One region of the Enterococcus saigonensis genome, then DNA from elsewhere that is predicted to be linked to it. Evidence: a T-box and tRNA genes for the amino acid it is inferred to sense, from the RefSeq annotation. Region 1 holds a T-box; the other regions hold tRNA genes.
What was found. A T-box is a leader RNA that pairs with one kind of tRNA and senses whether it is charged. The one in region 1 lies ahead of leuS (leucine--tRNA ligase), so its partner is inferred to be a tRNA-Leu.
Positions count from the first base shown of each region.

Region 2: it has a tRNA-Leu gene. The T-box ahead of leuS (leucine--tRNA ligase) is inferred to sense a tRNA for this amino acid. The anticodon was not compared.
Region 3: it has a tRNA-Leu gene. The T-box ahead of leuS (leucine--tRNA ligase) is inferred to sense a tRNA for this amino acid. The anticodon was not compared.

Region 1 is NZ_AP022822.1:322,199-333,074, reverse strand. It holds gene EsVE80_RS01525 (UDP-N-acetylmuramoyl-L-alanyl-D-glutamate--L-lysine ligase) at 1-999, shown strand, start outside; gene EsVE80_RS01520 (sialate O-acetylesterase) at 1,182-2,042, shown strand; gene EsVE80_RS01515 (hypothetical protein) at 2,062-2,301, shown strand; gene EsVE80_RS01510 (WD40/YVTN/BNR-like repeat-containing protein) at 2,372-3,904, opposite strand; gene EsVE80_RS01505 (hypothetical protein) at 4,129-4,443, shown strand; gene leuS (leucine--tRNA ligase) at 4,639-7,050, opposite strand; T-box leader at 7,128-7,334, opposite strand; gene EsVE80_RS01495 (muramidase family protein) at 7,382-9,181, opposite strand; gene EsVE80_RS01490 (phosphatase PAP2 family protein) at 9,593-10,243, shown strand; gene EsVE80_RS01485 (TIGR01212 family radical SAM protein) at 10,258-10,876, shown strand, end outside.
Region 2 is NZ_AP022822.1:1,663,837-1,674,712, reverse strand. It holds gene glgA (glycogen synthase GlgA) at 1-1,100, shown strand, start outside; gene EsVE80_RS07865 (glycogen/starch/alpha-glucan phosphorylase) at 1,245-3,656, shown strand; gene EsVE80_RS07860 (glycoside hydrolase family 13 protein) at 3,663-5,492, shown strand; gene EsVE80_RS07855 (hypothetical protein) at 5,700-6,485, shown strand; gene EsVE80_RS07850 (hypothetical protein) at 6,499-6,684, shown strand; gene EsVE80_RS07845 (SDR family oxidoreductase) at 6,796-7,527, opposite strand; gene EsVE80_RS07840 (MerR family transcriptional regulator) at 7,623-8,084, shown strand; tRNA gene EsVE80_RS07835 (tRNA-Leu) at 8,170-8,253, opposite strand; gene EsVE80_RS07830 (hypothetical protein) at 8,323-8,478, shown strand; gene EsVE80_RS07825 (pyridoxal phosphate-dependent aminotransferase) at 8,569-9,786, shown strand; gene EsVE80_RS07820 (DUF2187 domain-containing protein) at 9,928-10,104, opposite strand; gene EsVE80_RS07815 (helix-turn-helix domain-containing protein) at 10,238-10,876, shown strand, end outside.
Region 3 is NZ_AP022822.1:1,521,141-1,532,016, forward strand. It holds gene EsVE80_RS07120 (HdeD family acid-resistance protein) at 1-145, shown strand, start outside; gene EsVE80_RS07125 (hypothetical protein) at 245-691, shown strand; gene EsVE80_RS07130 (DNA/RNA non-specific endonuclease) at 753-1,691, opposite strand; tRNA gene EsVE80_RS07135 (tRNA-Leu) at 1,871-1,954, shown strand; gene EsVE80_RS07140 (hypothetical protein) at 2,066-2,371, shown strand; gene EsVE80_RS07145 (hypothetical protein) at 2,736-3,098, shown strand; gene EsVE80_RS07150 (hypothetical protein) at 3,101-3,370, shown strand; gene EsVE80_RS07155 (FAD/NAD(P)-binding protein) at 3,395-5,179, opposite strand; gene EsVE80_RS07160 (hypothetical protein) at 5,370-5,681, opposite strand; gene EsVE80_RS07165 (hypothetical protein) at 5,682-6,053, opposite strand; gene EsVE80_RS07170 (hypothetical protein) at 6,336-6,503, opposite strand; gene EsVE80_RS07175 (alpha/beta hydrolase) at 6,659-7,651, opposite strand; gene EsVE80_RS14070 (LPXTG cell wall anchor domain-containing protein) at 7,655-7,798, opposite strand; gene EsVE80_RS07185 (IS30 family transposase) at 8,029-8,988, shown strand; gene EsVE80_RS13855 (alpha/beta fold hydrolase) at 8,975-10,615, opposite strand; gene EsVE80_RS07195 (DUF4091 domain-containing protein) at 10,608-10,876, opposite strand, start outside.

The DNA.
Region 1 (10,876 bases):
TTAGATTTATATCAAATGATGCGGCAAGCTGTCACAAATGGCATGACGCATTTAGTGATGGAAGTTTCTTCCCAAGCATATAAAACAGCGCGTGTTTTTGGTTTAACTTTTGATGTGGGTGTCTTTTTAAATATTTCACCAGATCACATTAGTCCGATTGAACATCCGACTTTTGATGACTATTTTTATTGCAAACGCCAATTGTTGCGCCATTCAAAAAAAATGATTTTAAATGCCGGCAGTGACTATTTTGAGCTGTTAAAAGAAAACTGTGAATTATTACAAACTCCCTATATTTCTTACGGCCGCAAAAATGCAGACTACTTGGTTATTAGCGGCAAAAATAAGCATTTCACAGTTAGCAACCAAAAAGACGAATTGCAAATTGCTGATGAATATCGCATTCAATTAGCTGGAGATTTCAACCAAGAAAATGCGACTGCAGCCCTTTTAGCCGCAGCAACTGTAGGGGCAAATGTCAAAGAGGCAAAAGACGCTTTAGCGAGTGCTCGTGTTCCTGGGCGGATGGATCATCTACTAAATACAAATGGCGCTAGTGTTTATGTTGATTACGCCCATAATTATTTAAGTTTAAAAACATTACTGGAATTTGCCCAAGGAGAACACCCAACTGGACGTGTCATCGTGGTTTTAGGTAGTACCGGTGGCAAAGCAATTTCACGTCGTGCCGACTTTGGTAAAGCATTGTCAGAACATGCCAATATCGTCTTTTTAACTGCCGATGATCCGGCGTTTGAAGATCCAAAAAAAATTGCAGAAGAAATCAATGCTCATATCACGAATGCGCAATTAGAAGTTCACTTTGAAATGGATCGCGTCAAAGCAATAGCTGCTGCCCTACAAGTAAGCCAACCAGAGGATGCCGTTGTAATCGCAGGCAAAGGGGTAGATGAATATCAAAAAATCAATGGCGAAGATACGCCTTATGAGGGGGACTACTTTATCGCCAAACGTTTGATTGCAGAAGATAACGAATAACAAAATCCATTATTTGCAGCGACTTTCTTTCAATCGGCAAAAAACTTATTCAAAGGATCGTAACTTGCGACTACTTTGAGTAAGTTTTTTATTTTACCACAAATGATGCTTTAAACTTTGTCAGCGCTTTTAATCTGCGGTACCATTTAGGTAGTAACTCACATAAATTAGGAGTGATTTTCTTGCAAAATTTAACTGTGCACCGCCCTACTGCTATTACCGAATTTCGAGGCTTATTAGAAAACGAAAGAGCGGCCTTAAAAGCCCAGTACCCTCAACCTTTAGAACCTGATGAAGATGGCGTCGATTTAATTCTTTTTGCCGGTCAAAGTAATATGGCAGGTCGTGGTACAGCTCATTTAGCTCCTTACGTTAAAGAAGGCTACGAATTTCGCGCTGTAAGTCAGCCCACCAAACTTTTTCATTTACAAGAACCCTTTGGCAAAACTGAAGATAATGCTACTGGTATTAATGATGAAAATAAAAAGACTGGCTCGCTAGTTAGTAGCCTCGTCAACGCTTATTACGATTGTACCCGGCGCATGGTAGTCGGTGTTTCAGCATCAAAAGGCGGTAGTAGCATTCTAGAATGGCAACCAGGTACTGCTTATTGTTCGGATATTTTAGAACGTTTAAATCGAGCTGAAAACTTTTTAAGCGCACAAAATATTCCCATTAAAAATCGTTTTTTGATTTGGTGCCAAGGAGAAACTGACGGCGATCACGGCATGAGCAGTCATGAATATAAAATGCATTTTACTGCACTGCAAGATGTCTTGTCTAAAGCTGGGATCACGCAAACTTTTCTCATTCAAATTGGCAATAAGAAGGATGACCCTGAAAAATTTCAAAAAATTATTCGCGCCCAAAGAGAATTGGCCCAAGCAAAGCAAGTCGTTTTGATTGCCAATGCTTTTGAATGGATGTCAGAGTTAGACTTAATGAAAGACGGTTATCACTACACTCAAACTGGTTATAATTTATGTGGCGATCAAGCGGGCCTAAATTTAGCAGCATATGTTTTAAATTCACAAATGCTTTAAATCTAAATGAGGTGAAAAAATGAAAATTGAAGAATGCAAATCAAAAATTGTGCATTGGGATAAAAATTTTGGTCTTTTAATTCCTGAAAAAATGTTAAAAGCAGCCGGTTTTCCCCTTGATGATGACCTTTTAGTAACTTTAGAACAAAATCCAACAGGTAAAACCCGTCTGATTGTCACCGCACCTGATGAAGCGATTATTCATTTACCCATCAAAGAAAATCAGCACTATCAGCGCAGTTCAGATGGCAAATATTAACAAAAAAAGCAAAACACGACTGCACTTTTTACTCGTGTTTTGCTTTTAATTTTAGACTAAAAATTAACGCTTAATCTGCAGAGGTCACTTCTGAAAGTTGGCGTACAAAAGCCCATGTTTGGCCGCCATCATAAGAACGATACAAACAAGCGTACATATGGCCATCTTTTTTGGTTAGATAAAACTTCGCTTCTAAAGTAGTACTATTAGGCTGCGTGACTTCATTAGGTGACTGAAAAAGATCTAGGCCCCCTAACAGATAATCCGCTGGTACATTGACAAGTGCTTCATGGTAAGAACGTCCCCCATTTTGAGTATAGAAGATTCCCTCTCTGGTACTAATAAACCCCATTGAAGCATCGATAAAACTAATATTTTGAATAGGGGCATTAATCGTGGTATTCCCCACCGGATACCAATCTTGACCATGATTTTGGGTGGTAAATAGACAGACCTGCTCACTGCCCGACATTGCTGTCGTTTGTGAAATTGCTGCAATCCCCGTTCCATTTTCAAAAAATTGTACTTTACGATAACGCAAATTCCGCACTTTTTCTCCGACTTGGCTTTTTTGCCACGTTACCCCATTGTCACTTGAAAAAAGTAAGTATACGTCTAAATAGTCGCCAAAACCCGTGGTATAAAGATACCAAGAAAAATCTTTCCCCACTTGATATGTGTAATCCATCCAATAACCAAAAGGAATTTCTCCACTTGTTAACGTATAACTGCCACCTCTTAGCCACTCCGCTTTTAAAGGTACAAATTGCCAATGCTGACCGCGATCTGTCGTTTGAAACAACTCATGCGTATTTGCTACATAAAGTTCATTTTCTTTTTGCGCAACTTTATTCGGTGTAGCTCCTTGTTGTTTTAATAATCCTGATGTGGTGATTTTGACTTCTTCTGACATATGAACTGCGGCAGTCGAAGTATTCTCTTTTATTTCCGTTTTTGTAAAAAGGTAAAGAAAACTTCCTAGCAACAAACAAAAAAGACCAAGAAAAATTGCCAATTTACCTGTACTTTTGTGTTTATCTGTCTGTACGTTAGGTAACTTGCGAAAATCTATTTTAGTAGTTCTAAGAAAAATGAATCCCCGTGTGACACCCAAATCCAATTTCTCTACGCCAATCATTAACTTATCGCCGTTAATGCGCTCGGTTAAGACCAAGCAATCTTTTTTAGCTAGTCTTACTTCTTTTTGCTTGCGTTTAATAAAATAGTATTCTTCATCTTCTACTACTTTAGAAAAACCAGAAAACTTCTGCAAAATTCGGGTTAACCAACCTTGGAAATTTCTTTTCAGTAAAAATAGATGTACAAGTACAAAGACACACTGAATAAGACAAAGTGTAATGATGATACCACCAAAAATCAGGGCAAAATAATGTAGGCCAACAATTTTCTGAGCAGCAGAAGTTGTCTGAACCCTCGCCATCAAATAACGATAAACTAGAGTATTCAATCCTAAAAAAAAGCCAGCACTAAATAATGATAGACTAATACTCAAGCGTAAACGTTGCCGATAGAGTGGCAAAAACACGGCTGTAATGATCTTTTTGCCACCTAATAAATCAATCATTAATAGTTCTTTATCCATTTCCCACTCCTCTGAAATTTTCTTTATTATGCAAGAAAATAACAAAAAATAATAGTAATTTAATGAAAAAATAAAAAAACAAAACTAATTCCTTCAATCTCCTCTTCAAAAAATAAGTTAGTTTTAAAATAAATAAATTGACATAAAAATGCTTATATAGTAATATAAACACTGTAAAATACAGTTAGTAATTTGATTAGTTTTTTAAAAAAGGAGGAATTAGTATGACTAAAAAAAGTAACTATTCATGGAAAATTGAAGGAGATATTTTAGCTTACTATTTAAATCAATTTGGTTTTTCTGGTTTAGTTTTTACAACTTATAAAAGCCTTGCCACACAGTTAGGCACAACTGAAAAGAGCCTAAAAGCCCGCGTCCAAAACGTTCGCTATGTCTTAAATCCCGCTGTCGGCTTAAGCCATCCGGCCAAACAAACGATAAATGTTGTAAATTTGTTAAATGAACAGCAACAAAATGCAAAGGATCCTCACCTTTTCCAAAAACATCTTGAACAATTTTTAAATCACACTTTGCAATAAGTTTAGATAAAACCTAATTGATATTTTGCGCCAATAAGTATTTGAAGTAGTTTTTATAATCGTCACTAAAATAAATAAAAAACTCCTTTTGAGGCAAAGCATGCTGATTGGCTGCTTCCCCCAAAAGGAGTTTTTATTTTTCTAAAATCATTATGGGCTACCAAAAAAGTCCCTTAGTTTTTTGTGAGTGAATGCTTAATTGGCAACAATATTAACCAATTTATTTGGTACTGCGATTACTTTACGAACTGTTTTACCGGCAAGATGTTCTTGAATGGTCGTATCTGCTAACGCAATTTTTTCCAGTTCGTCTTTTGCAATGTCGCGTGCTACTTGCGCTTTACTGCGTACTTTACCGTTAACTTGGAACACTACTTCAATTTCATCTTCCACTAATTGCGCTTCATCATAAGTTGGCCAAGGAACATAAGAAATGCCATCCTCATTCCCTAAAACTGCCCACAACTCTTCCCCAATATGTGGCGCAATCGGCGCTAGTAATTGTACAAATCCTTCAATGTATTCATAAGGTAGGGCGTCGGCTTTATACGCTTCATTAATGAAAACCATTAATTGCGAAATCGCCGTATTAAAATGCATATTTTCGTAATCGTCGGTAACTTTTTTAACAGTTTGATGGTAAACTTTCGTTAATTTTCCATCGTTAATCGTCGTGATTCGATCACGCATTTTGCCATCTTCATCTACGATTAAACGCCATACCCGTTCTAAGAATTTACGACTACCTTCTAGACCATTTTCACTCCAAGCAATTGATGCATCCAAAGGTCCCATAAACATTTCATACATCCGCAATGTATCAGCACCGTATTTTTCTACGACATCATCTGGATTAACTACGTTACCGCGAGATTTCGACATTTTTTCATTGTTTTCTCCCAGAATCATCCCTTGGTTAAATAGTTTTTGGTATGGTTCTTTAGTTGGTACGACACCGATATCATATAAGAATTTATGCCAAAAACGCGCATATAATAAATGTAAAACAGCATGTTCAGCACCACCGATATAAATATCTACAGGTAACCACCGTTCTAATTTATCATAGTCTGCTAAAGCTGTTTTATTATGAGGATCAATATAACGTAAATGATACCAAGAACTACCCGCCCATTGCGGCATTGTATTGGTTTCACGACGTCCTTTTTTACCTGTTTTCTCATCGGTAACATTAATCCAATCTTCAATATTGGCTAAAGGAGATTCACCAGTCCCACTTGGTTTAATATTTTTTGTCACAGGCAAACGCAATGGCAACTCTTCTTTTGGCACAGTCGTCGTTGTCCCATCTTCCCAGTGAATAATTGGAATTGGTTCACCCCAATAACGTTGGCGAGAGAACAACCAGTCACGTAGACGGTAGCTGACTTCTTTTTTCCCAACACCATTTTCTTCTAACCACGCATTCATTTTTTCAATGGCTTCTTCTTTGTTTAAACCATCTAAAAATTCAGAATTAATATGTGGACCATCACCCGTAAAGGCTTCTTTTGTTACGTCACCACCGGCTAAAACAGGAACGATATCCAAATCAAATGTTTTGGCAAATTCATAATCGCGTTCATCATGAGCAGGAACGGCCATAATTGCCCCAGTTCCATAACTTGAAAGTACATAATCGGCAATCCAAATTGGAATTTTTTTACCATTAACAGGATTAATAGCATACGCTCCCGTGAAGACACCCGTTTTTTCTTTTGCTAAGTCTGTCCGTGCTAACTCGGATTTTTTCGCTGCTTGCGCAATATAAGCTGCCACAGCTTCTTTTTGTTCTGGCATAGTAATTTTTTCCACTAAAGCAAGTTCTGGTGCCAAAACAGCATAGGTCGCACCAAACAACGTATCAGGTCTAGTCGTAAAAACTGTAAATTCTTCATCTGTATCCGCAATTTTGAAGGTAACATTTGCCCCTACTGAGCGGCCAATCCAATTTCGCTGCATTTCTTTAATGCTTTCGGGCCAATCCACCAAATCAAGGTCATCTAATAGGCGATCGGCATAAGCTGTAATTTTTAACATCCATTGACGCATGGGGCGTCTTACAACATCATATCCTCCTCGTTCACTCTTACCGTCGATAACCTCTTCATTTGAAATCACGGTTCCCAACTCTGGAACCCAGTTAACAGCTACTTCGGCTTCATAAGCCAAGCCTTTTTCGTATAGTTTGGTAAAAATCCATTGTGTCCATTTGTAATATTCTGGATCTGTCGTATTAATTTCACGATTCCAGTCATAACTAAAACCTAATGAATTAATTTGACGTTTGAAAGTTTCAATATTTTTCTTGGTAAATTCAGCCGGATCATTCCCCGTATCTAAAGCATATTGTTCAGCGGGTAACCCAAAAGCATCCCATCCCATAGGGTGCAATACGCTATATCCTTGTGATCGTTTCATGCGTGACAAAATATCTGTCGCAGTATAACCCTCAGGATGCCCTACATGTAGTCCTTGCCCAGAAGGATAGGGAAACATATCCAAGGCGTAAAATTTTGGTTGATCGGTTTTGTCATGGGTATTAAAGGTATTATGTTTCGCCCAATACTTTTGCCATTTTTTTTCGATTTGCTTATGATCGTACACTGCTAAATCCTCCTAAATAAAAGTTAATTGACTGATAATCAGTCGTATAAAAAAAATCCTATAAAAAGCCATGCTTTTTATAGGACGTAATCTACGTGGTACCACCTAATTTTTGCTTATCTAAAAGATAAGCCTCAAACGTTGTAACGATCGTCACCGTAACAGCCTACTTGGTTCAACTGCTAACGCTAAAAGGCGAGTTCAAAAGAGTTCGTACACATTTTCACCAACCATGTGCTCTCTAAAACGATTTGCTTTTTACTATTCCTTCTCACAGCGTAATTTTCTACTTGTTAGTTATACTAACAAAGAACATCTTAAAATTCAAATATTATTTTAATTTGAGTATCTGACCAGGATAAATGAAGTTATTTTGGATTTTATTTAGCTGAATTAATTTATCCATCGTTATTCCAAATTTGTCAGCAATTCCCCACACGGAGTCCCCACTTTGTACTTTATAGGTTTTCGTGCTTGTTTGACTACCTGTTTGCAGTGATTGAGCCTTTTGTGTGTTGCTGCCTTTTTTAACAATAACCTTTTGACCAGGGTAAATAAAATCATTTTTAATATTGTTCCATTGGCGGAATTGCTCCATTGAAATTTTATATTTGTTGGCAACAGCCCAAACAGAATCACCACTTTGAATTGTATAGTATTGATTTTGACTACTATTTACTGTACTACTTGTATTTGTGTTGCTATTTGGCTTAGTGACTGTCGTATTTTGTGCCGGCTTATTATTGCCTGTACTAGCAGAACCATTGCGCACCACTAAACGTTGCCCTGGATAGATAAAATTATTCTTAATATTATTCCAGGTAACTAGTGTATTCATGCTGATGTTATATCTATTAGCTACACTCCATACCGAATCGCCACTTTGAACTGTGTAGTAGGTTTTCGCGTTACTATTATTTGTGCTTGGCTTATTCGTATTTTGTGTCGGTTTACTTGGCGTTTGGTTTGTTGTAGAAGAACCGGAAGCTCCTTTTTTCACCACTAGACGTTGGCCAGGATAAATAAAGTTGTTTTTAATGTTATTCCAGCTAACTAAACTGTTCATACTAATCCCATATTTATTGGAAATTCCCCAAACTGAATCACCACTTTGTACCGTATAATATTGCGTTGCACCGGAATTTGCTGTATTCCCACTCGGCTTATTCGTATTTTGTGCCGGTTTACTTGGCGTTGGTTTAGGTGTGGTAGACCCTGTAGTTCCTTTTTTCACTACTAAACGTTGACCCGGATAGATAAAATTATTCTTGATATTATTCCAGCTGATCAACTCATTCATACTGATTCCATATTTATTGGAAATTCCCCAAACTGAATCACCACTTTGTACCGTATAATATTGGCTTGTACTTGCGCTGGAAGAACCACTAGAGCTATTATTCGTTGACCCAGCACCGTTACTCCACGCGCCGCCACCAGCATTGCCACTAGCGGGTGTATCATAGCGAGTTAATCCATAACTTTCAATCACATTATTTAAAGCTGAAGCATAGTTTGGTGCTGTTGCATAACGACCTGTCAGCCACGCCGTTGCATCTCGGTAAGAACGCGTATTACTTTTCCAAGCCCCACGATAATAATATTGACCACCAATATAAACATTGCGTAAAGTCGCTGCATTATCGGCAAAAGATTCTTTATAAGAAGGATAATCGCGGAAAGGTTCTTTCATGGTTACCCATTTTCCATTTAAATATTCTAAGGTATTCATATAAACGGTTTTACCGTTATAACTACCTTTAATACCAAATAAATTATAATAAGGTGCGCGGGATAAGCTACTTGTTCCCCAACCACTTTCTACAATTGCTTGGGCAATCATGACAGAAGCATATAAATCATTTGCCGCCGCTACAGGTTGTGCATGTGCTGCTAATTCTGTAATTAAAGCTGTTGAATTACTACGAATCGCTGTTTGGCTTAGATTTTTTGAAATTTGTGCTTGATTAGTATTTGTTGCCTCTGCAGTCATTGGCTTTGCCAAAGGTGCGACTACAGAGCATGCTGTTAAAGTTGTTCCCACGATGGCCGCACTTTTTTTAGCGTCGCGGTAAAACTTAGTTTGTTTTTCTACTTTTCGTCGTTCTTTACGAGAAACAAGTTGGGTCAAGTTGCTCGCCTCCTTTTTTAAACTTTTCTTAACTTTAAGTATACAGTCTAACGTTTTTTATTAAAAGTTTTAAATGATTAATTCCCTAATTTGTTAAACTGCTGTAACATTATCTTCAATTCGTTATTTTTATTACAAATATTATTTATATTATCAGAGCTTCAATTTATTATTCCGTCAAGAAAATAGTTATTAAAAAAGACAACAAATGTTGCAAAACGATTACATTAATTCTTTTTTTAATACTATTTTTGTGTGATTTAATAAAAATGTTAAAAAATAAGGTTTTTGACTTTTTCTAACCTTATCCTAATATTGAAAAAATTCCTTTTGATAAACGAAAGGAACCTCTTCTCATGCTATAATAATCCCATTGTCAAACAATTATTCGGATTTACTAAAGGAGACGTTATGAAAAATAAACTCTATTACCAATTTGCTAGTAGTTGTTTCTTATTACTTTTTGTTTTTTTAGGCTACGTGGTGAAATTTTACCGCCATTGGTTAACAGGATTTGATACTTTTATTACCAATCTTATTCGTGCCCCTTATCCTACTTGGAATAATTTTTTTATTTGGATTACAAAGTTTGCCAACCCTATTACGATTATCATTTTGGCAGTGGCCTTTTTATTCTTATTATATCGTAGCAAGTATTACGCAGAAGCACTCTGGCTGATGATCAACGTTGGATTAGTCGCTGGTGTTATTAACCCACTTATTAAACTAGTCTTTCAGCGTGCGCGACCAACACTCCAACATTTGGTGACAGAACATAGTTTTAGTTTTCCTAGTGGACATGCTTGTGCCAGTATGATTTTATATGGTACTTTAATTTTTATTTTGCCAGGTTTACTGAAGAACAAACAGATTTTACTTAGTCTACAAATTCTACTTGGTCTCTTAATTGTCCTCATTGGTAGCAGCCGAATTTATGTCGGTGTTCATTTTCCAAGCGATATTATTGGTGGGTACAGTTTAGCTTTAGGCTGGCTATGCCTAACCTATCCTTACTTTAGTGAAAAGCGCTTTATCTGGCGTTTTAAAAATCAACAGAAATAATGAGGTGTCAGAAAATGACTTTTTTATACAGTGAAGATGCTAACAAACGTTACCATTCATGGAATTATGCTTTACGCCAAGAATTTGGTGGGAAAATCTTCAAAGTACCTGTGGACGGTGGTTTTGATTGTCCCAATCGTGATGGTACGGTCGCGCGTGGTGGCTGTACTTTTTGTAGTGTTTCAGGATCTGGGGATATGATTGTTGCTCCTGAAGATCCCTTACCCGTCCAATTTCACAAAGAAATTGATATGATGCACCAAAAATGGCCGCATGTAGATCAATATATTGTTTATTTCCAAAATTTTACAAATACCCATGCGCCTTTGTCTGTCATTAAAGAACGTTTTGAGCAGGTAGTAAATTTACCTGGAGTAGTTGGACTTTCTGTAGGAACGCGTCCGGATTGCTTACCAGCAGACGTGGTGGAATATTTAGCTGAACTCAATGAGCGATTATATTTATGGGTGGAATTGGGATTACAAACAACTTATGAAGAAACAAGTAAAATTATCAATCGTGCACATGATTATCCTACTTATGTGAATGCAGTTGCTCGTCTTCGCAAACACAACATTCGTGTCTGTACGCATTTAATTAACGGGCTACCAGGAGAAACGCCGGAAATGATGG
Region 2 (10,876 bases), 1.3 Mb from region 1:
TCCAATTAGCATTAATTGAAATGTTGGAACGAATTAATTTTATTCCTGATATTTTGCATGTTAACGACTATCATACTGCAATGATTCCTTTCTTATTAAAAGAAAAATACCGTTGGATTAACGCGTATAATGGTATTAAAACAGTTTTAACCATTCATAATATCGAATTTCAAGGTCAATATGAGGGAAGTGTCTTATCTGATTTATTTGGTGTTGGTATGGAGCGTTATGAAGACGGCACTGTGCGGATGAATGACTGTTTGAATTTTATGAAAGCAGGAATTTTATATGCTGATCGTATCAATACAGTGAGTCCTTCTTACGCCGAGGAAATAAAAACGCCACAGTTTGGCTCTGGGTTAGATGTTATCTTGCGGATGGAAGCTGGTAAACTAAGCGGAATTTTAAATGGGATCGATTACGAATTAAACAATCCCAAAATTGATCCGGCTTTGCCTTTTCACTACGACTCTACAGATTTAACCGGAAAAGCGCAAAATAAGGCAGTGTTGCAAGAAAAAATGGGACTGCCGCAAAGAGCAGATGTATCCCTTTTAGCAGTGGTCAGTCGGCTGACTTACCAAAAAGGGTTTAATCTTTTGCTAGATGAATTACACAATATTTTACAAAATGATGTTCAGTTAGTATTACTTGGAACTGGGGATAAAAATTTTGAAAATGGCTTCCGCTATTTTGCAAAGACTTATCCAGAAAAATGTTCAGTTAGTATTTCTTTTGATGTAAAATTGGCACAGCAAATGTATGCCGGATCTGATATCTTTTTAATGCCTTCTGCTTTTGAGCCTTGCGGTTTATCACAAATGATTTCGATGCGTTATGGGACATTACCGATTGTTCACGAAATTGGAGGGCTAAAAGATACTGTCACACCATTTAATATTGTGACAGGTGAAGGAACTGGATTTGGTTTTGCTGAATTTAGTTCTTATCAACTCTTAAAAGCAATTGAAAGAGCATTAACAGTATATGCAGATGATTTCGTAACTTGGCACAGCTTGATTCACCAGGCGATGAATCAAGACTTTAGTTGGACAACGTCTTCAAAAGAATATGTGACGTTATATGAAACGTTAATTTAACCAGTAAGCAGAAGAAACCGAGAAACAGCTGGCTGTTTTTCGGTTTCTTATCTGTAGCGTTTAAAAAAGGAACTCACTAAAAATATTTAGCTGAAGAAGGAAACTTCTTCAACTTTTTAATATCTGGGAGGAAAAGAGATGAAGATTACTAAGAAGGTTTTTAAAGAAGAAATGATTCAACGGCTCAAAGAAAAATACGCGATGGATATCAGTGATGCAACACCACAAGAACTTTTTCATGTTTTAGGGAGTGTTGTTAAAACGTATTATGCTGATGATTGGGTGCAAACATGGAAAGATTATCTGACCGAAGAAACAAAGCAAGTTTACTACTTTTCCATTGAATTTTTACCCGGAAAAATGTTAAAAAGCAATTTATTAAATTTGGGTATTTTGGATACTGTTCGGGATGGTTTAACCGAATTGGGCTTTTCATTAGATGACATTGTAGACCAAGAAAAAGATATGGCCTTAGGGAACGGTGGGTTAGGCCGCTTAGCTTCTTGTTTTATGGACTCAATTGCTTCTTGCGGATTGCCAGGCAATGGTAATGGCATTCGCTATGACTACGGTTTGTTTAAACAGCGTTTTGTGGATGGTTATCAAGTTGAATTGCCAGATGAATGGTTAAATAATGGCAATGTATGGGAAGTGCGTAAGGAGAGTAAGGCTATTGATGTGCGCTTTGGAGGAGATGTTTACATGATGCCACTAGCGGATGGGCGTCTAAAACCAGTCTATGAAAATAGCCGTCTTATTAAAGCCGTCCCGTACGATACAGCAATGGTGGGTTATCAAAATGATGTAGTAAATACATTAAGACTATGGTCTGTTGAAATTCCCGCCTCAGAAGAAAGCAAATATCGCAGCTTAGAAGATCGTCGTGAATTAGAGGATTTAACTGCTGTTTTATATCCCGATGATTCAAATGAAAGAGGGCGAAGAATTAGACTTTTACAAGAGTATTTCTTTGTCTCAGCAGGAGTTCAAAGTATTGTCCGTTACTTTAAAAAGTTAAATAAACCGCTAACTACTATGAGTCAATCTATTGCTATCCATATTAACGATACTCATCCGGCATTATGTGTTCCAGAAATGATGCGCATTTTGTTAGATGAGTGTGATCTATCCTGGGAGCAGGCGTGGGAAATAACAGTGAAAGTCATGAGTTATACCAACCACACCATTATGTCGGAAGCTTTGGAGAAGTGGCCAATTGAACTAATGCAAGATCTGTTACCGCGTATGTATCAAATCATTGAGGAAATTGATCGACGTTTTGTCAATCAATATCGCAAATACTATGAAGCCGATTTAATCGAGCGGACACGCATTATCCGAAACGGTCAAGTTCATATGGCGAATCTAGCAATTATTGGCAGCCACAGCACGAACGGTGTTGCTAAACTGCATACAGATTTATTAAAAAATGTTGTTTTGCATGACTTCTATGTAATCTTTCCTGGAAGATTCAATAATAAAACAAATGGTATTGCTGAAAGACGATGGCTACAACTTTCCAATGAACCGCTAGCCAAACTTTTAGATAAAACAATTAAGACGTCATGGCGCCAAAAACCAAATGACTTACACTTATTACAAAATTTCGTTGAAGACGATGCTGTCTTATCTGCCATAGAAGAAGCGAAATACAAAAATAAAGTTGCTTTAGCTCAATATATTAAAGAGACAACTGATATCGTTGTTTCTCCTAATGCAATTTTTGATGTGCAAATAAAAAGGCTACACGCATACAAACGACAGTTGCTAAATCTTTTGCATATTTTGAAATTGTACTTTGATATTAAAGCAAAACCAGACTTGCAGATGGAGCCGCGAGTGTTCATTTTTGGAGCAAAAGCTGCACCAAGTTATTCCTATGCTAAAGCTATTATTAAAACAATCAATGAAACAGCACAATTAATTAATAATGATCCGGATGTGAAAGATCGACTAAAAATTGTCTTCTTAGAAAATTATAATGTCACATTAGCCGAACGCATTATTCCGGCTGCGGATGTTAGTGAACAAATTTCCTTGGCTTCAAAAGAGGCTTCTGGTACGAGCAACATGAAGTTGATGTTAAATGGAGCAGTTACTTTAGCCACCTTGGATGGTGCTAACATTGAGATACGAGATGCAGTTGGCAAAGAGAACATTGTAATTTTTGGTTTAACTGAAGAAGAGGTTTACGCATATTATCATGCTCAAAACTATAATGCACTGGGAATTTATGAGGATTCACCAACCATCCAAAAAGTTTTAAATGCTTTTATTGATGGTACAATTCCGAACATTCAATTTGAAGGACAAGAAATTTTTGATTCTTTGATTAAGTATAATGATGAATTTTTTGTCTTAAGAGATTTTGATTCATATTGTTTGGCCCAAAAGCGGATTGAAGAACTTTATCAAGATAAACGACGTTGGCAACAAATCAGCTTAATTAATATCGCAAACGCCGGTAAGTTTTCTGCCGACCACACTGTCGAACGCTACGCTGAAGACATCTGGCAAATCGAGCCTGTTTTTGCTCACAAGGAACTAACGAGGTAAGAAATTATGACGAATGTGTATTTTAATTCATGGCTAGAAGAGTATAAAAAGCCTTTTGGCGCTGTTTTAGTCAATGAATTTATTTCTTTTAAAATTCGAGCTGCAGACCCCAATGTCACAGGGGTAACGTTAGTTGTCACAAATGATGGTGGGGAAAGTCATACTATTCCAATGGAAAATTATGGGACGACTACTTATCATTTTGATTATTTTTGTAACGAAGGTAAAGGAATCTATTTTTACTATTTTAAGCTGCATTACTTAGATGCAAATCATGCTGAGTATACGCGTTACTATGGTGCAAAAGAAGGTGGTGGACCAGGTAGATTAGTCGATCACTTAGAAGAAATAAATGCTTATCAACTAACTTGTTATGAACAGGCGGAAGTAGCACCAAGTTGGTATCGAGAAGGGATATTCTATCAAATATTCCCAGATCGTTTTTATAATGGAAATGCGCAACAAGTAGTAAATAACCCTAAAGAAAATACGTTTATTTATGGCAGTAAAGAAGATAAACCGATGTATATTCGAGATGAAAATGGTGATATTGCTCGTTGGGACTTTTTTGGTGGGAATTTTAAAGGGATTAAAGATAAAATTCCCTATTTAAAGAAACTGGGGATTACAGGCATTTATTTGAATCCTATTTTTGAAGCACGCAGTAATCACCGGTATGATACGAGTAATTATTTAAATATTGATCCAGTTTTGGGCACAGAAGAAGAATTTGCCGAATTGTTACACGCACTTCATCAAAATAATATTCACGTCATTTTAGATGGTGTGTTTAGTCATGTTGGGCGTAACAGTCTTTATTTTAATTATGATGGTGCTTATGGTGAAAATGAAGGTGCTTATCGCAATATTCATAGCCGGTATTATCCGTGGTTTACTTTTAACCGCTATCCGGATGACTACCGTTCTTGGTGGGGAGTAAAAGATTTACCGGAGATTAATAAAGAAAACAAAGCATTTCAAGAATTTATTTTTGGTTCTGCAGGAGTCTTACAAAAGTGGAATGAATTTGGTGTTGATGGTTGGCGTTTAGACGTAGCCGATGAATTGCCAGATGAATTTATTGCCGGGGTTCGTCGAAATTTAGATCAGTTTAATAATAAAGTTTTATTAGGAGAAGTCTGGGAAGACGCCTCAAACAAAATTTCTTATGGCAAACGACGGCAATATATATTAGGAAAACACCTCCAAGGAGTAATGAATTATCCCCTGCGAGAACAAGCACTGGCTTTTCTTATAGCAGATTGTCGTCCTGAAACAATTGCCAGACATTTTACAACATTGCAAGAAAATTATCCCCACGACATCTTTTACAACAGTTTCAATAATATTGGAACCCATGATACTGAGCGGATTTTAACACAATTAAATGGTGATAGAAGAAAATTAGCGTTAGCATTTGGTTTGTTGCATCTTTTTCCAGGTGTGCCGTGCATCTATTATGGTGATGAAGCGGGATTAACCGGTAAAAAAGACCCAGATAACCGCAAATTTTTTCCATGGGATAATATTGATGAGACTTGTGATGAGGCTTGTCACAAATGGATTGCTTTGCGAGAGGATAATCCCGTCATTTTTCGAGGCGATTTTTTATTATTGTATACACAACGAGTTTTAGGTGTACTTCGGTATGATGCGGAGGACTTTGTCTTAGTTTTCTTTAATCCTAGTAATGGTATCCAAGTTTTAAATGTAGAAGAAATTCAATCTTTGCGCCCATTGCCAATCTCAAAGGAACGTTTGCAAGCAATTATTGGTCGTAATACTACTATGCAAGAAACAGGCACAGTAGTATTTAGTGGAAAGCTATACGAATAAATTTTGTTGTTATAACATTAAAAACCGGAACAAAAGTAGGCTAATTTCTAAAATTTCTGCGCAATACAGTAGGAGTATTAGGATTAACTATTTTTGTTCGGGTATTTTTTGTATAATTTTTTAAAATAATTGTTACCCATGGTGAATTCCAGTAGAATTTGATACTTTATGGTATGATGAAACAAAGTAGATAAAGGATGAATTAAAATGGGAAAATACACGGATATTAATCGTAAACATTATCGTTTTCCAGCTTATGATGACAAGGAAAATGTCAAAATTCAAAAAGAAAAACGTAATCTCTTTGCCAAAGACCGCAGTTGGCTTTTGACAGATGAGCCTGAAGACAAGGGAACTTCTTTTTATACGCCACCGAAAAAAAATGTCCTAAAAAATAATCACATGCAAGAAGAACGTGCACTACGTCGCTCTCGCAAAGCAACGGCTGCCAAACAAGGGCATACATTGGCACAACAAGAAGAGCTAAAAAAACATCGTGAAAATCTACCGGATTATAGTAAAAAAGTTAAACCGGAAACAGATTTAGCAGGGAGAACTTCACTTTTTGGTAAAGACTACAAACGCTCTACTTATAAAGTGAAAAATAAACCTAAAATAACGCCAGAAGAAAATACCATGAAACGTTATTCGGCAGGTCGCACTTATTTTGTCCCTAAATATATACCCGCTTCTTTAATTCCAGAGAAAAAAAAGAACGTGGTGGATGAAACAGAATTAATGGATTCATTACACAAAAATAAGGAACAATATTTATTATTTGATCATGAACCGGCAGCTTTTCAAGAAAAAAAAGCTGATGATCCTGCGGTTGAAAAATTTTATCATGAAAAAAATGTACCTGCAGAATTGGCAGATTCTAAAATAGAAATAAAACCAGAAAAAAAGAGTAAAGTTTTAGAGCGTGATTTAAAAGGTTTAATTGAAGAAGGACAATCGGAAAGTCGACGCGGTTCTGGCTATTTTGAAGAGTAGAGGTTTTGATTAAATGGAAAGTTATGAAGTGCAATTAGAAAAATTGAAAAATGGTGAAATTGAAAAAATTGAAGTAAGTCGGGAAAACTTTTTCCTTTTTCGTAAAGCTTGGGTTAATCGAGATGATAAAAAGTATTTTGTTGGTGAAGCGCATCATAATGGTGATATAACCTATCATTATGATCCAACTGTTTTGTAAAGACTTAAGCATCAATATGGATCCAAAATTGGTCAAAACAAACAGCTCTAATCCCATTTGGATATTTAGAGCTGTTTTTATATTAATTTGAAATTAAAGTTTTTCTCAAATTTAACTATCTTGCGCAGTTGCAGCAAGATCTATTTCGCGAATTGTCACTTCCTGTGGCATTTCATAAATAAACTGCACTGTCTGTGCTACTACTTTTGGATCTAAAGTTATACCGCCCATTGTCTCTTTCCAAGCAGTATAATCTTTTTGTGATTGGCGATCAGTTGTGTGGCTCAAAAGTTCGGTTTCAGCAGCTCCGGGAGCAACAAGGCAGATCCGAACATTTTTATCGGACACTTCTTCACGAATTGTTTCAGTCAGGCCATGAACACCAAATTTTGAGGCCACATAAGCAACATGATTTCGAAATGTTTTTTTACCGGCAAGTGAAGAGATATTGATAATTGTGCCATGTCTTTGGTCAATCATCTTATTTAAAACAATTTGTATCCCGTTTAAAACACCCATGATATTGACATCTAACATTTGTTGCCATTGGGTAGCGTCTTGGCTTGTCACATTGCCAAGAAGCATCACCCCCGCATTGTTAACTAACAAATCAACGGGACCAAATTTTGCAACAGCTTTTTCAATTGCCTGCTGAAAGGCGAGTTTGTCTGTGACATCAACTTTTTCAATCATCACATTTTGAAAATTAAGTGGAAGTGACAAAATACATTCGGTGCGACGTGCTAGTAAAAGTAAAGGATAACCTTGTTGATTAAATATTTCTGCCATCTGGGCACCAAATCCCGATGAAGCACCAGTAATAACGACAAGTGGTTTTGACATAATAAATCTCCTTTTCTGGCATTTTTTGTACCAGGATTATTTTTAACTATAAGCAGTATAAATACTCAAGTATACTTGAGGGCAAGGAGAAATGAATGAAAAATTATTCGATTGGTGAAATTGCCCAAAAATACCAACTTAGTGTGGCGACACTACGCTATTACGATGAAAAGGGCCTGTTGCCTTTTGTAAAGCGCAATGAATACGGTCAAAGAATTTTTACAGCAGACGACTTGGGCTACCTTGAAGTTATAGCTTGTTTAAAAAAATCAGCAATTCCATTAAAAGACATTAAAGTTTTTATGCAATGGTGTATTCAAGGAGACAGTACGCTGCCTAAACGTTATGAATTTATGGTGAGTCAAGAAGAAATATTAGAGCAAAAGATAAACGTTTTGCAAGCTAACCTTGAATTTTTAAGATGGAAAAAATGGTATTATGCTCAGGCAAAAACGGCAGGAAGCGAAAAAATGTTTTTTAAAACTGGAACGACGCAAGTAGATTCTAAATGGCGACAGAAATATTTATTAGAAGCCAGTGAAAATAGTTCAAAGTAGTTATCAAAAAATGGAGACAAATTACGGAAAAAAAGATACCAAGCAGGTTTCTACCTACTTGGTATCTTTTAAAAAAAACTATTCATGCAGAAGACGGGACTTGAACCCGCACGAGCATCCGCTCACAAGACCCTCAATCTTGCTTGTCTGCCAATTCCAACACTTCTGCTAAACAACAACTTATGATACCTTATAAAAAAAAACTTTGTCAAGATTAAGATTAGAAATAGGTGTTTGTTTGAAAAAATCAGATGGAACGTTTCTTTTACCAGCGGTATTGCTGGGGATATTAATTGGAATAATAATGGAGAATATTTTACTTGGTATTTTTATGGGGCTTATAGCAAGCATAGCAATTGATATTGGAATTAATTTTTGGCAAGCAAAAAAATAAAACTTTTGCGAAAAATTACAGGAGGGATTGCTTTTTAAAAGATAAAAAAGTAAAGTAATTAAAAGAATTCAATAAAAAGGGGCGACGATGATGAAACATTTTGAGAAATCAAATAAATTAGAAGGTGTTAGCTATGACGTGCGCGGCCCAGTGTTAGAAGAGGCCGATCGAATGCAAGAAGAAGGCGTTAGTATTTTAAAATTAAATACTGGTAATCCGGCACCTTTTGGCTTTGAAGCCCCTGATGAAATTGTGCGTGACTTAATTATGAATGTTCGTTCATCAGAAGGATATTCTGATTCCAAAGGGATTTTTTCAGCGCGAAAAGCCATTGAGCAGTATTGTCAATTAAAGGGATTTCCTAACGTAACAATAAATGATATTTATACAGGTAATGGAGTTAGTGAGCTTATCACTATGTGTATGCAAGGCTTATGTAATGATGGAGACGAGGTGTTAGTACCCTCACCTGACTATCCTTTATGGACGGCATCCGTTTCTTTAGCTGGTGGCAAACCCGTTCATTATATTTGTGATGAAGCAAGTGAGTGGTATCCAGATCTTCAAGATATGCGTGCTAAAATTACCAGTAAAACTAAAGCAATTGTAGTAATTAATCCTAATAATCCCACTGGAGCACTTTATCCCCAAGAGATATTAGAAGGTATCGTGGACTTAGCACGAGAATTTGATTTGATTATTTTTTCTGATGAAATCTATGATCGCTTGGTGATGGATGGACTGACCCATGTTCCAATCGCCACATTAGCTCCAGACCGCTTCATCGTGACCTTAAATGGATTATCAAAATCTCACCGTGTAGCAGGTTTTCGTGTAGGTTGGATGGTTCTAAGTGGAGATAAAAAAGGGGTGAAAGATTACATTGAGGGTTTAAATATGTTGTCTTCCATGCGTTTATGCTCCAATGTATTGTCTCAACAAATTATTCAAACTGCTCTTGGGGGATACCAAAGCAGTGATGAATTATTATTGCCAGGTGGTCGAATCTACGAACAACGTGAATTCATTTATAACGCATTAAATGATATTCCAGGTCTTTCAGCTGTAAAACCAAAAGCAGCTTTTTATATTTTTCCTAAAATTGACATTAAGCGGTTTAATATTACCAATGATGAACAATTTGTTTTGGATTTTTTGCATGAACACAAGATTTTGCTAGTCCATGGTGGCGGGTTTAATTGGCAAGAACCCGATCATTTTCGGATTGTTTATTTGCCTAAAATGGATGATTTGAAATTTACAGCAGAAAAATTGCGCGCGTTTTTGGCAACCTATCAACAAAAATAAATAAAAAAGAGAATGACTGGCTTTTGATCTTTAACAAACTGGATTGTTTGAAGACCATCAGCTCCATCATTCTCTTTTTTTGTACCTATGTGAAAGTTGTATATAAAGTTATTAGATTATATGTAAAGCGCTTGATCATTCTTATGAGAGCCGTTGGCAGGCTTTTTTACTGATGATAATTCGCTTGGCATACTTCGTCTCTAATTCCTCATTCGGGTTTGTCACATTGATTAAAAACGAATTTTGATACTCCTTTTCAATCCAGCCTGAAAATTGTTCATCTTGCCACTTAAAAATAACATTTGCTTGTTGTTTCATTCCAAAATCCTCCTAAATTTTTCCACATAATGATAAAAAGTTGCTTGTTTTCGGTAGCGCCTTTGCGGGTATTATGTGATAAAATATACAAAAAGGGTAATGCTAATTCGCATAATTGGAGGCAGATCGCGTAATGACAGCAGAAAATGTTTCTTTTGGGCAAGCATTAAAACAGATTCGCAAAGATCGTAAATTAACACAAAAAATGTTGTCGCAAAATATTTGTTCTCAAAGCGTTTTGAGTCGCATCGAAAATGACGAAGAGTTGCCAAATGTCTTGGTGATGCAGAATTTGTGCGAACGACTAGGCGTAACTATTGATCAAATTATGACGCTTCACTCTAAGGAGATTCGAAAGGTAAATTTATTGCTTGATCAAATGGCCTATCACTTTTTCCATAAAGAATATACAAAATTAAACGCATTGTTAAATCAGCCAGATGTTTTAGATCAATTGTATTTGGATACAGACTTACAATTATACTATTATTATTTAGGCAGTTGCGAATATTTTCTAGGAAAAGACCTCGAATCGTCTTTGCAGCATTTGAAACATGGACTTTCTTATACATTTCAAGTGGACAAACATTTTATTTCTTCTAATGAAATTCAATTAATTTCTTGTATTGGAAGAGTACAAGTGGATTTAGGTCAAAAAAAAGAAGGAGAGTTTAATCTAGCTTATAGTATGGAGCTTTTTTATACATTACCTAATGAGCGTATTGATTGCCGCCTTGCAAAAGTTTTTTATAATTACGGTTTGTTTTTATAC
Region 3 (10,876 bases), 1.2 Mb from region 1:
TAGCATCTTAATGATTATCGCCGGTGCATTACTCTTATTTAATCCATTTCGTAGTGTTTTACTCGTTTTCCAAATTTTCGGTGGATTATTAGTTGTCTTAGGCGTTTCGCGCTTAATTGATTTTTTCCGTTTAAGAAATCTTTAAAATCATCATTATGACAATCTTTTTAAAGTTTTTCGCCGCTTTTTTTAATCATTCCCCGTTATAATACTGTTGTTATCAGCGAATACGGGAGGTGAAAATATGCCAATTGAAAAAAGCCAACTAAAGCAACAACCTGTAATTATCGTAAAAGACGATCGGGGGCAGATATTAAGAAAAGTTTCTGTAAAAGAATGGATGGAAAATCATCCTTTTGATAATACCAAAGAAGATTTTGAATTAAAATTGTATCGTGAAGCTTTAAATTATTTTTATTTAAAGAATTATGATCAAGCAGAAGATTTATTAATTTATCTTTGTGAAGGAACCGCTTATCAGCGTTATGAATATACAGAACGCTTAGCCACTTTGTATCACACCCAAAATCGTTTGGATAAAGAACGGTGTATTTTACTCCTTGCCAAAAGAGCCCAGGAAAAAAATAACGCTCCAAAAGAGTTACTCCATCGGATTACAAGACGTTTGAGTAAAGTTGACGAACTACTCAACCACTATCAAAAAACTAACAATCTTTTAGTTTTAAATTAAAAATAGCTCACTGGCTGATTACAACTCAATCATCTAGTGGGCTATTTTTTACTCTTAGTCTTTATTTTTCAGCTGAACTACCACTTTTTACTATTTGACTGGTACCGTCAGCATAATTTAGTTTCACATTATCTTGAACATTAAAAATATAAACATTAAATTGAATGGTATCGCTATTTACTGACTGCGCCATTAAATGAACCCCGCGTGCTAAAAGTTCGTTATTGCGAAATATGGGTGTTACTTCATAACGGACAAAATGATCTTTATCTTGCTCCAAATAATACTTAATATCCATTTCAAAGCGTAACATTTCAGGGTTATTAAGTTGGCGCGTACCAGTAATCAAATTCTGCCAATTTGCGTTCTCTCCTGCTAAAGCAAATCCAATTAAATGAGAACGATTATACAAATAGCTACCGCCTATTTTTTTATTTCGCCAACCAGTAGGTGTTACTTTTGAAATATCACCACGCTTTTTTGTGGGCATCAAACTTTGATTTAGTAACGCTTCAGCCCCAGTTGCTCGATTCAACGTATCCAGTGGATAGTATTTTTCCCATGCACCTTCTTTAGTAGATAATTCTGCCTTTGAAAAAGTTGGGCGACCATGATTAATTTCAATCGTTTGTTGCCCATCAAAATTTAACAGCGCTAATTTATTTTTTAAAGCCTGTAGTTTAGCACTACTCTGTTGGCGACTATTCTGTTTTGAATCATTTTTTGTCGAATCGACTGTCTGAGACGTTGCGTCAAAAAGATCTGATTGTGACTCGCTTGTAGTAATTATTGTGGATTCTGCTGTATCTTTATCTTTATTTGTAACCTGCTGTTGATTAACTGGCTCTAACAGTCCGCTTCCTGTTAATAAAGCGACTACTGCTGTAGCCATTAAAACTAAACTCGGCTTTTTTTTACGCTGCCTTTTTATAGCTTGAATCAAAAAAATAATCCCGATGATTATTCCCAATAGGCCACCTAATATTAAAATAGTATCCATCTGTTTCCTTCTTTTCTATAAATTTAAATCACCTTTATACACTAGCAAATGGCTTTTTAGAAAACAAGCAGAAATATTCCACTCCTTGTATTTTTTCTTTTCATCTGCCAAAAATTACTAGTCCTTTTCCTTGAAATAAAAATTTCATTGACATAAAATAAATCATAGTTTCAATTTATGCGGAGTTGGTGGAACGGCAGACACGTATGCTTCAGGCGCATATGTCCATGATGGACGTGAGGGTTCAAATCCCTTACTCCGCATTTTTATGAGTAAAATAATTCCAAGTTTTTGTCGCAAGATTACTGTACTGAAGGAAAATATTTTATTCCTAAGCATTTTTTAACCAATACAAATTAGTTAGGAGAAATTTTATGCCATTTATCGCTATTTTAATTGATGCCTTAACTTTAGGCGCTTATTTTTTACAACTAAATAATAATTCTAATACCTTGCGTTTTTTAGGATTGATTTTTCAGGGAGTAATGACAGTTCTATTACTACTGTTGCTAATTGGTTATCATGGCAAACGGCACACGGGCTATCGACCGGAAGGATATTCGTATTTCACCATTCGTTTTGGTATAATGGTATTTTCTTTTCTAATTAATGCCATTGTCCTGTTCCTTTATATTTTAAACTTCATTGGAGCGAATAATCTAATTTTTTCTAATTTCTAATAAGTATTAATTATTTTATAAGTTCTATCTTAAAATAATTAGTCTGCTAATAATCTGTTATACTTAATCCTACGCGAAAAATATTGTTATGCGATAGATTAATTTATTTCGTTGAATTTAATCAAACTGGCGTAACTTAGGAGTTACATGGATGTATTAGAGGTTAGGGAATACATCGTTTAAACGAGAAATAACTTGAATTTTTAGTAATAGTCTTGATCCAACCTTAAATAATAATATTGATTAGTCAGATAGCCTTCTCTAGTAATAGAGAGGGCTATTGTCCATTTTAAAGAACTTTTTTGTTTTTTTCTTTACAAAACAAACGCGTGTTCGTATAATTAAGTTATCAAATTAGTTGGAAGTGATTTTATTGTCCTCTTATCAAGATCGTAAACTATTAAAATGGAATGGTTTTTATTTATCAGAACACACTCGTCAGTTAGCCGTGTCAAAAGCAAAAAAGGTACATATCTGGCCTGCTAAAATTGCGATGGACAAAAGAAGAATCGACCAAATCTTATATGAAGCCCAGTTGAAAGATCGCTGGATTGCCATTCAAAAAGAAGAAGTAGACGAGGAAGGCCACTATTTTCCTGATATTATCGGCAAAATACAAGGCTATGATGAATTAGGAATTTATCTTGCAAATCAAAAAGTTGATTACGATGAAATAAGAAATGTCGCTTTTACAACTGTGCCAAAATGGTCCGAATTGGAGGAATAGTGATGATGAATTTAAAAGGTACTGTTCATCAAATCAAAATCTTAAAAATATCTGATCAGCCTTTGGTCTACTTTCAATTAAATGACTTTCATTGCCTAATTGCTACCCATGCGCTGAATTTTTTAGCCGATGTAGCTATCGGCAGTACAATTAGAATTGCGGGTTATTATAACTCACGTAAGCAGTTTATCGTAAAAAAATATAGTCTCCTTGGGAAATCACAAATTGTTATTGCATTTGAAAACAGCTTATATCCGCCTAAACATATTTAATTTCTAACTGAAAAAAGAAGCATTTTACTGCTTCTTTTCGTAGATTGTTTCAATTATTTGATTAGCTAAATAAAATACACGATCATGACTCTTTGGTCGCGGCGATGCTGCATTAAGCCAATCCAGTCCCTCCAAGGGAATGCCATAGCAAAAAATATGAGGCTGCAGTTTTCCTTTACTGTCAATTATTTGATGTGTCTGGCGATGAACTAATAGCGCCCCTGTCTCATGTTTCTCTCCTTCAAAAATAACAATATGAGGGGCTAAGTAGCCTTTGTCACGCATTTTGTTGATTAGTGGATTTTTCGTTTTTGCTAAATCCGTCTTTGGTAAGCGCGCTTCAATTAGATTTTTTCCTTTAAAGCAACGCTTTTTATCTTTTTTACTGTATGCAATAAATTCTCCATTCTTTTGTTCTACTACCATCTCAGGGGCTAAAAAATCGACAAAGCCAGCTTTATAAAAAGCTGCTAGTTGTTTTTGTCGAATAACAGGCGCACCAATTGCTAAAAAGCTGTAGCTTCGATTAAAATCTCCCCAAAAATCTTGATAATATTCTTTTGGCGCAAATTTTTCATGATCTAACATATAATTAAAAGGCGCCTGGAGTTCTTTAAACGTATCTATTGCCGCGGCAATTGCACCTCTTTTATTTCCTAGTTCTGCTTGTTTAATATCTTCTTGTAAATAATTAAAAATGAATTCAGAAAAATCTGTTGCAGGAATATCTTGAGCAGGGTTCAAAAGTTTGTCCCAATCTAATTTATAATGCTTTGGAATGCAGTATTTTTTCAAAAGTGTATTGGTATCTTGTTTCTGATAATCAAACAAAAATTTGACCATATCAACGTTACTGTTCTTAAGAGCTATTTTGTAATAAACCAATTCCGCTTCTTTTTTTAATCTATCAACTATCTCTGTGACGGACCCTTGGAATTGGGTCATAAATTTTTTTGTTAGAATTTGTGGCTGTGCCTCTTCTCCAGGCAATTTTTGATTGATTGGGCGTGCACGATAAGGCACGCCTCTACCCGAACCAACGATAACTTTTTCTTCTCTACCTGAGGGCTGATAAATTATTTCACCTTCTTTTTCAATAAACTTGCCTCCCCATTTATTGACCAATAAAGATAAGTAGTCATAAAAACTCAGTCCTACCCCTCGAATAATGATAGCCCCTTGTACCAAATTTTCTAATGGCACATCAACAGGATTAGCTGGACCCTGATAGAATAATTTATTGGCTTTTGCGAAAGTTCGATTTTTTTTCTCTTCTTTACTATCTTGATTGGATGCGTGTCCTGTTGCCAAAATTACATCTGAAACAGGATATGTCTTTTCTCCTGTTAAAATGATTTTATCTGCTACAACTGTTAAATCTATGATTTTTTCTTTCATAAAATGTACCGTAACAGATTCTGGTATTTTCTTTAAGATTTCAGAAAAAAACCACCGCTGATAGATCCCGTAATACCGACGTGAACAATAATCATTTTTAGCCAAATTTGTCTCAAAGAGAAATTCTTCTTCCGCTAATAAATTTAGTGAAGCTAAAAAATCTATTGCTTCATTTTGACTCCATTCTCCAAGATTAGGCCCTTCATCTTCTGAAAATAGTGTTACGTGTTGCATGACCGTATTCATTATCACTTCACTACTTTGATTGCTACGCCATACTTTGCCTCCTGGTCCATGAGGATCAAAAATTAAAATGGTTACTTCTTCATTAAGTGCGACTGCTTTTTTAACTAAAGTATTTAAAGCAATTAACCCAAACGGTCCACCACCGATAATCGCAATTTTTTTCATTTCTTGTCCTCCTTTTTATTATGAAATAGTTGAAAGTAATCATTTTCTTACCTATCTAATTTGATTTATTATCAGGTCAGCTATTCTATATGTTTTTATTTACTACTCTTAGATTAAAGAATAATGGTAGCGCATGCAAATCTAAACTCTAATTATAAAAAAATGAGCCCAGAATTGGACTCATCTTTTCTTATGCAATCTTTTCAGTTCGGATAAAATAACCTTCTGTTGATTCACTAATTTGATTTAGAATGTGAAAACCCTCTTCTTCATCATAGCGAGGCACTTCAAATAGCAGCACCTGTTGTCTTCTTTGCGGAACACCAATAATTAATTCATCTGAAACCATGTGCATTGCCATAATATTAGAAATTTGTCGTCCTAATTTAGACAACTCCTGCACATTTTTATCTAAACGCCATTGCGAATTATTCATTAAACGCAAACTACTAACCAAAATACCACTCTTGATTGTCTTCTCAGCTATAACAGGACGCCACATTTAAGCCACCTGCTGACTAAGAAGATACTCTTCAATTGTAATTGGCGAATCACTTGCTACAGTTACGGTTATTAAACTACGAAATTTTGTTGCAACTTTCTTTAAATTTTCGGCTTCTTTTAAGGTACAATCGATGTAAAAAATGACACCATCATACTCTTCTTCAAAGTTAGTTAAAAACTTTTCAGCTTGTATCAGCCACTCATCTTTATGTGTTAAACTTTCATAAAAAATAACTTGTTTGTTACGCAAATAATTTTCAGGCAACTTATTAGGAAAACCAACCACTGCAATTTTTTCTCCTGTATGGTGTCGTTTTATGTGTTCCCACACATGATTTATTTTTCGTGCATTTCCTTTGATTATATACATTTTCGCTACTCCTTAATTTTTGATTATTTTCTTATGACGGCAATAGCTTACCATCCCTTGTCCTTCTTGCAAGACTATCACCTCCTCTAATCCCAAATAAGTAATAACGACTACTTACAACACTATCAAATAAATTATTTAAAGCAACTATCGTAAGAAAACGGTAAATAACTTTCTTACCAAGTTCTTATATACTTCCTTCAAAAAGTAAAATAAGAACGATGCCAGTTGGTCTTAGTACAAAAAAACTACCCAAAGGATTGTATCTTTGGGTAGTTTTTTTCAGTTATCATATTTTCCATCATTACTAAATACAAAAAATACTAATAGCCCCACACCTATTATGGAACAAGCAGCACCAAGTAACGGAACAACTTTCCCCATCTCAGTCACAGTCATAAGAATTGAGCCACCCACAAAGAGAAAACCTGACGCAAGTAGATTTTTCATAATACACTCCTTTGTAAGACAGGACGGTTTAGCGAATTTTTTCTTGTAGGAAATTGGTACAATTATTATACCTGATTCTTTTATTCGTAAACAATTATACTGCTTATGCTTATATCTTATTTAAGCTATCATCAAAATAGAATGTTCAACGCTATTTAACTGTTTAAAAAATGAACTAATTTTTTAAACGTCTTTTCAGCTTCTGGTTTATTAAAATCAAACTGATATTCATGACCTAATTCTGGTTTGTCATAAGAAATCTTTGTTACTGACAAATTTTGCTTTTTCAAAGCATCAACAGTCTTATCCATCTGTTTTGTAAACGTCTTTTGATTACCATCAGTGAAAAAGAAGTCTTGGGAAAACTCTTTTGCGTGTTTTGCCAAAGATAAATTTTTGATTTCTTCCCTATTTGAAAAATTTTTATCTCCAAAATAAGCCCAACCACTTTGTTTAAATAAAAAGCTTGAAACGGTGTCATCAATCTCTGTGAATTTATCAGGTTCAAGAAGACCAGAAAGCGAGATAAATTTCCGAACTTGAGAACTTTCCAGGGCTGGTTTCAAATGATTTTTTACTTGCAAATTATTATTTGTTAAGCTAAGCAGATATTCGCTGGCAATTTGGGCCCCTGCTGAATCACCACCTAAACGAATATTATCCCAATCAATCCGAAGCTTACTTTGCTTTATTGCCACAATTGCTTCGTTTAGCTGTTGAACAGGTGTTGGATGTTTGGCTTCAGGCGCAAGTGCATAATTAAGATTAACCACTATTGTTTTTGTTTGCGCACACAACATGGTTAAATAGTCTTTGCAATCTCTTTTATCACCACCCACATATGCACCACCATGTACCCAAAATAAAACAGGTACATTCTCTTTTAAATTTTTGGGCGCATAGACATCCAAAATATTATTTTCATTTTCTGACGGATATTTTTCATCAGTTGTGATGGTTATTTCTTGCATATTTTCGTTAAAAAAGTTCGGTCTATCATAAACTTGTGTCTTTTGGCTCGTATCAAATTGCTTACGAACGAATAAACTAACCGGTTTTGGTGTGAGCTGTAGAGTTAGCCAACTCCCAATAATGATTATTCCTAGAAGAATTAGTAAACTTAAAAGAATACGTTTAAACCACTTCATATATTATCTCCTTTTTTGCCAATAAACACTACCTAAAACGAATACGATAAGTAATATACCGACTACCACAAATGTCGTAGATCGCTTTTCTCCCGTATTGGGATAACGTTTTAAGTCTTGATTATTTGTGCTTTTTGTTTGTTTCACTTTTGTAGAACTAGAAGTAGTATCCGTTGTAGTATTAGACGGTAAAATCTGATTGTCTGTACTTGGTGTACTGCTTGTATCTGTGTTTTGGCCATTAGTGTTGGAATCATTAGTAGTTATATCATCTTTTTTATATTCGCCGATTGTAAAATTAAGCTAGACAACTAAAAAAGTCATTTGTGCTACACTCAAAATAGTTCCGTCCAAAGAATTATAAGGAGTGAGTACAAATGACCTATACCCATCTTACAACGGATGAACTTGTAATGATAGAGTCTTATTTCAAAATAAATCAATCTGTTGCGAAAACTGCGCATTGCTTGAATCGTTCAAGACAAACGATCCATAAAGTATACCTGTTCTTCAAGCAAGGAAAATCAGCCTTAGAGTACTATCAACAGTATAAGAAAAACAAATCAAACTGTGGTAGACGCCCGCTTGTTTTACCTGAGGAACAATCAGAATATATTCAAAGAAAGGTTGTTCAAGGATGGACACCCGATGTGATTGTTGGTCGTGCAGCGTTTCCTATTCGTTGTTCTGCTCGTACCATTTATCGTATGTTCAAAAAGGGGCTATTTAATCCTTCTGACTTACCGATGAAAGGCAAGCGTAAACCAAATGGACATCAAGAAAGACGTGGAAAACAAGCTTTCCGTCGCTCTATTCATGAACGTGAAAAAGATTATAGCCAATTCTCAAATGAGTTTGGTCACCTTGAAGGTGACACTATCGTAGGTTTGAAACATAAAAGTGCTGTAATTACCTTAGTTGAACGATTATCAAAAGTTATCATCACATTGAAACCGTGTGGTAGACAAGCGATTGATATTGAAAACAAATTAAATCATTGGTTTGAATCTGTACCGAAAAATCTATTCAAATCCATCACTTTTGATTGTGGAAAGGAATTTTCAAATTGGAAACAGATCAGTAATGCCAATGATATTGCCATTTATTTCGCTGATCCAGGAACGCCGTCTCAAAGAGGCCTAAACGAGAATTCTAACGGATTGTTACGTAGAGATGGTTTATTGAAATCTATGGATTTCAATTCAGTAGATGAATCTTTTATTCAATCTGTCGCATCGAAACGAAATAATATTCCTAGAAAATCACTGAATTATCGAACACCTTTGGAAGTATTTTTGAGTTACGTAAGTATTGATGATTTGTCTAACTTAATTTGACAATTAAGAATATATAAGTTACAGTAGGTATCTTTTCACTAAAAATTCCGTTTTCCTTGCCTGCAACTGAAACTAAAGTATAACCATTAAAAGACTTTCTTTCAGTTTTATAATCATCACCGTAAAACCCTGAAAGTACCAACTCACTTTTAGACAGCAAACTATGATTTTGTTCATCTACGTATATAACTCTAACGTGATCATTAAAAACAACATTTAAAAAATTGTTAACGTGTGTGTTATATGTTTTTGGATCAATTTTTTGAGCTTCTCCATGCCCCGCACCTTCAACAAGAACTAAATCTTTATACCCTTTTGATAAAGCATAAAGACTTTGGGCATTTGAAACTGGTACAACATTGTCATTAGTTCCGTGGATTATTAATTTAGGAATACTCGTTTCACTCATACCAATAGCTGGCAACTCTGCTGTTGTATTAAGGTGTAGTTCTTGATCAAAGTAATTTTCTTTTAATAGTTTCATATACAGATCTTCGTGAGCTTGATCTGGAACCATATCCAGGTCAATAAGAAAAGCAAAATTTGCTAGTAAAGGCGCAACGAGGTTGGTGTAGGTATACCTCAATTGCTTGTCAATAGATTGAAAGCCACAATTTTCAATAATTCCTTTGACATTTTTAGGAATAGGTTTTGCTAATGTTGACATCATTGTCGCAGCTCCCATGGAACCTCCATATAACAAGATTCCTTGTTGTGGTTTATCCGAAATTTCTTGATTAATCCAGTATAAGACATCATCAGATTCATATTGACCATACGTAACATATTCACCATCACTAGCACCTGTGGCCCGAGGATCAACAAAAAGTAAATTGTAACCCGCCTGATAAAAAATATCATACTCTGGCGTAACAACACCATTATCCCAATTCCCACGAAACCCGCCATGGATCACTACTGTTTTATTGGATTTTTGATTAACATAATACGCTTGTAAATGCATCGGTTTTCCCGTTTGATGATCTAAAGCTGAGCCCGTTAAAATACTTGTGTTGGGATAAAAACCTGTGTATTCTGCTGGTGTTGTCCCATCATTATTTGCCATCAAGGACATAAAATGACTATTTTTAGCAAAGGCAATGTCATACAATATATATGTTGACATTAATTGTTTAATGGTTAATTCCTCTATTTCAAATTGACTTTTTGCTTTATCTAATTGATCACGATACAAATTGAAAAAAAGACTAACGAAATCTCCACCACCTGATTCTTCAAACGCCTCATCTAATTTTGTCCCAAAATAATTTAAATATAATTTAGCTTTAAAATTCGTCCCTTTTCCAATAGCAGCAAGAATCTCAGAATCATCATTAGTATTATCGTCTGATAAAGTTGCATCGTTTACTTCATCATTACTTTCTTCAGTAGAATCAAGCGTACTAGTACTACTTTGTCTTGAATCAGTCTGACTTGAGTCGTTTTCTTCACTGGAACTCGTTTTCTCATTTGTAGATGCCTCTGTTTCTACTACTTCAGTAGAAGATGAAACGCTACTATTAGACTGGTCAGTTTCTACTGTCATTGCGTTTACGAAAATGGAACGAAAAGGGACGCTAAAAAGTATTATTGTAGCAACGAAGAGCATAGTACGTGATTTATTCATCATTTTTTCTCCCTTGATTGACTTCAATTAATTTGCTTATAATTGTCTCTTGTAAAATATAAAATTTTTCATCACTTAAATTGAATACACTTGAATCTGTTTCGTGACTGTTCATCATCCACTTGCTTGGACTTTTTTTCTCTAAAAACGCTGAAACTATTTTCTCGGCTATCTGCTCATCATAATTTTCCAGTTCTTTTAGTAACCAATAGTCTTCTATCCCTCTTTTTAATTGCTTATATCGTAATGACAGTAAAATAT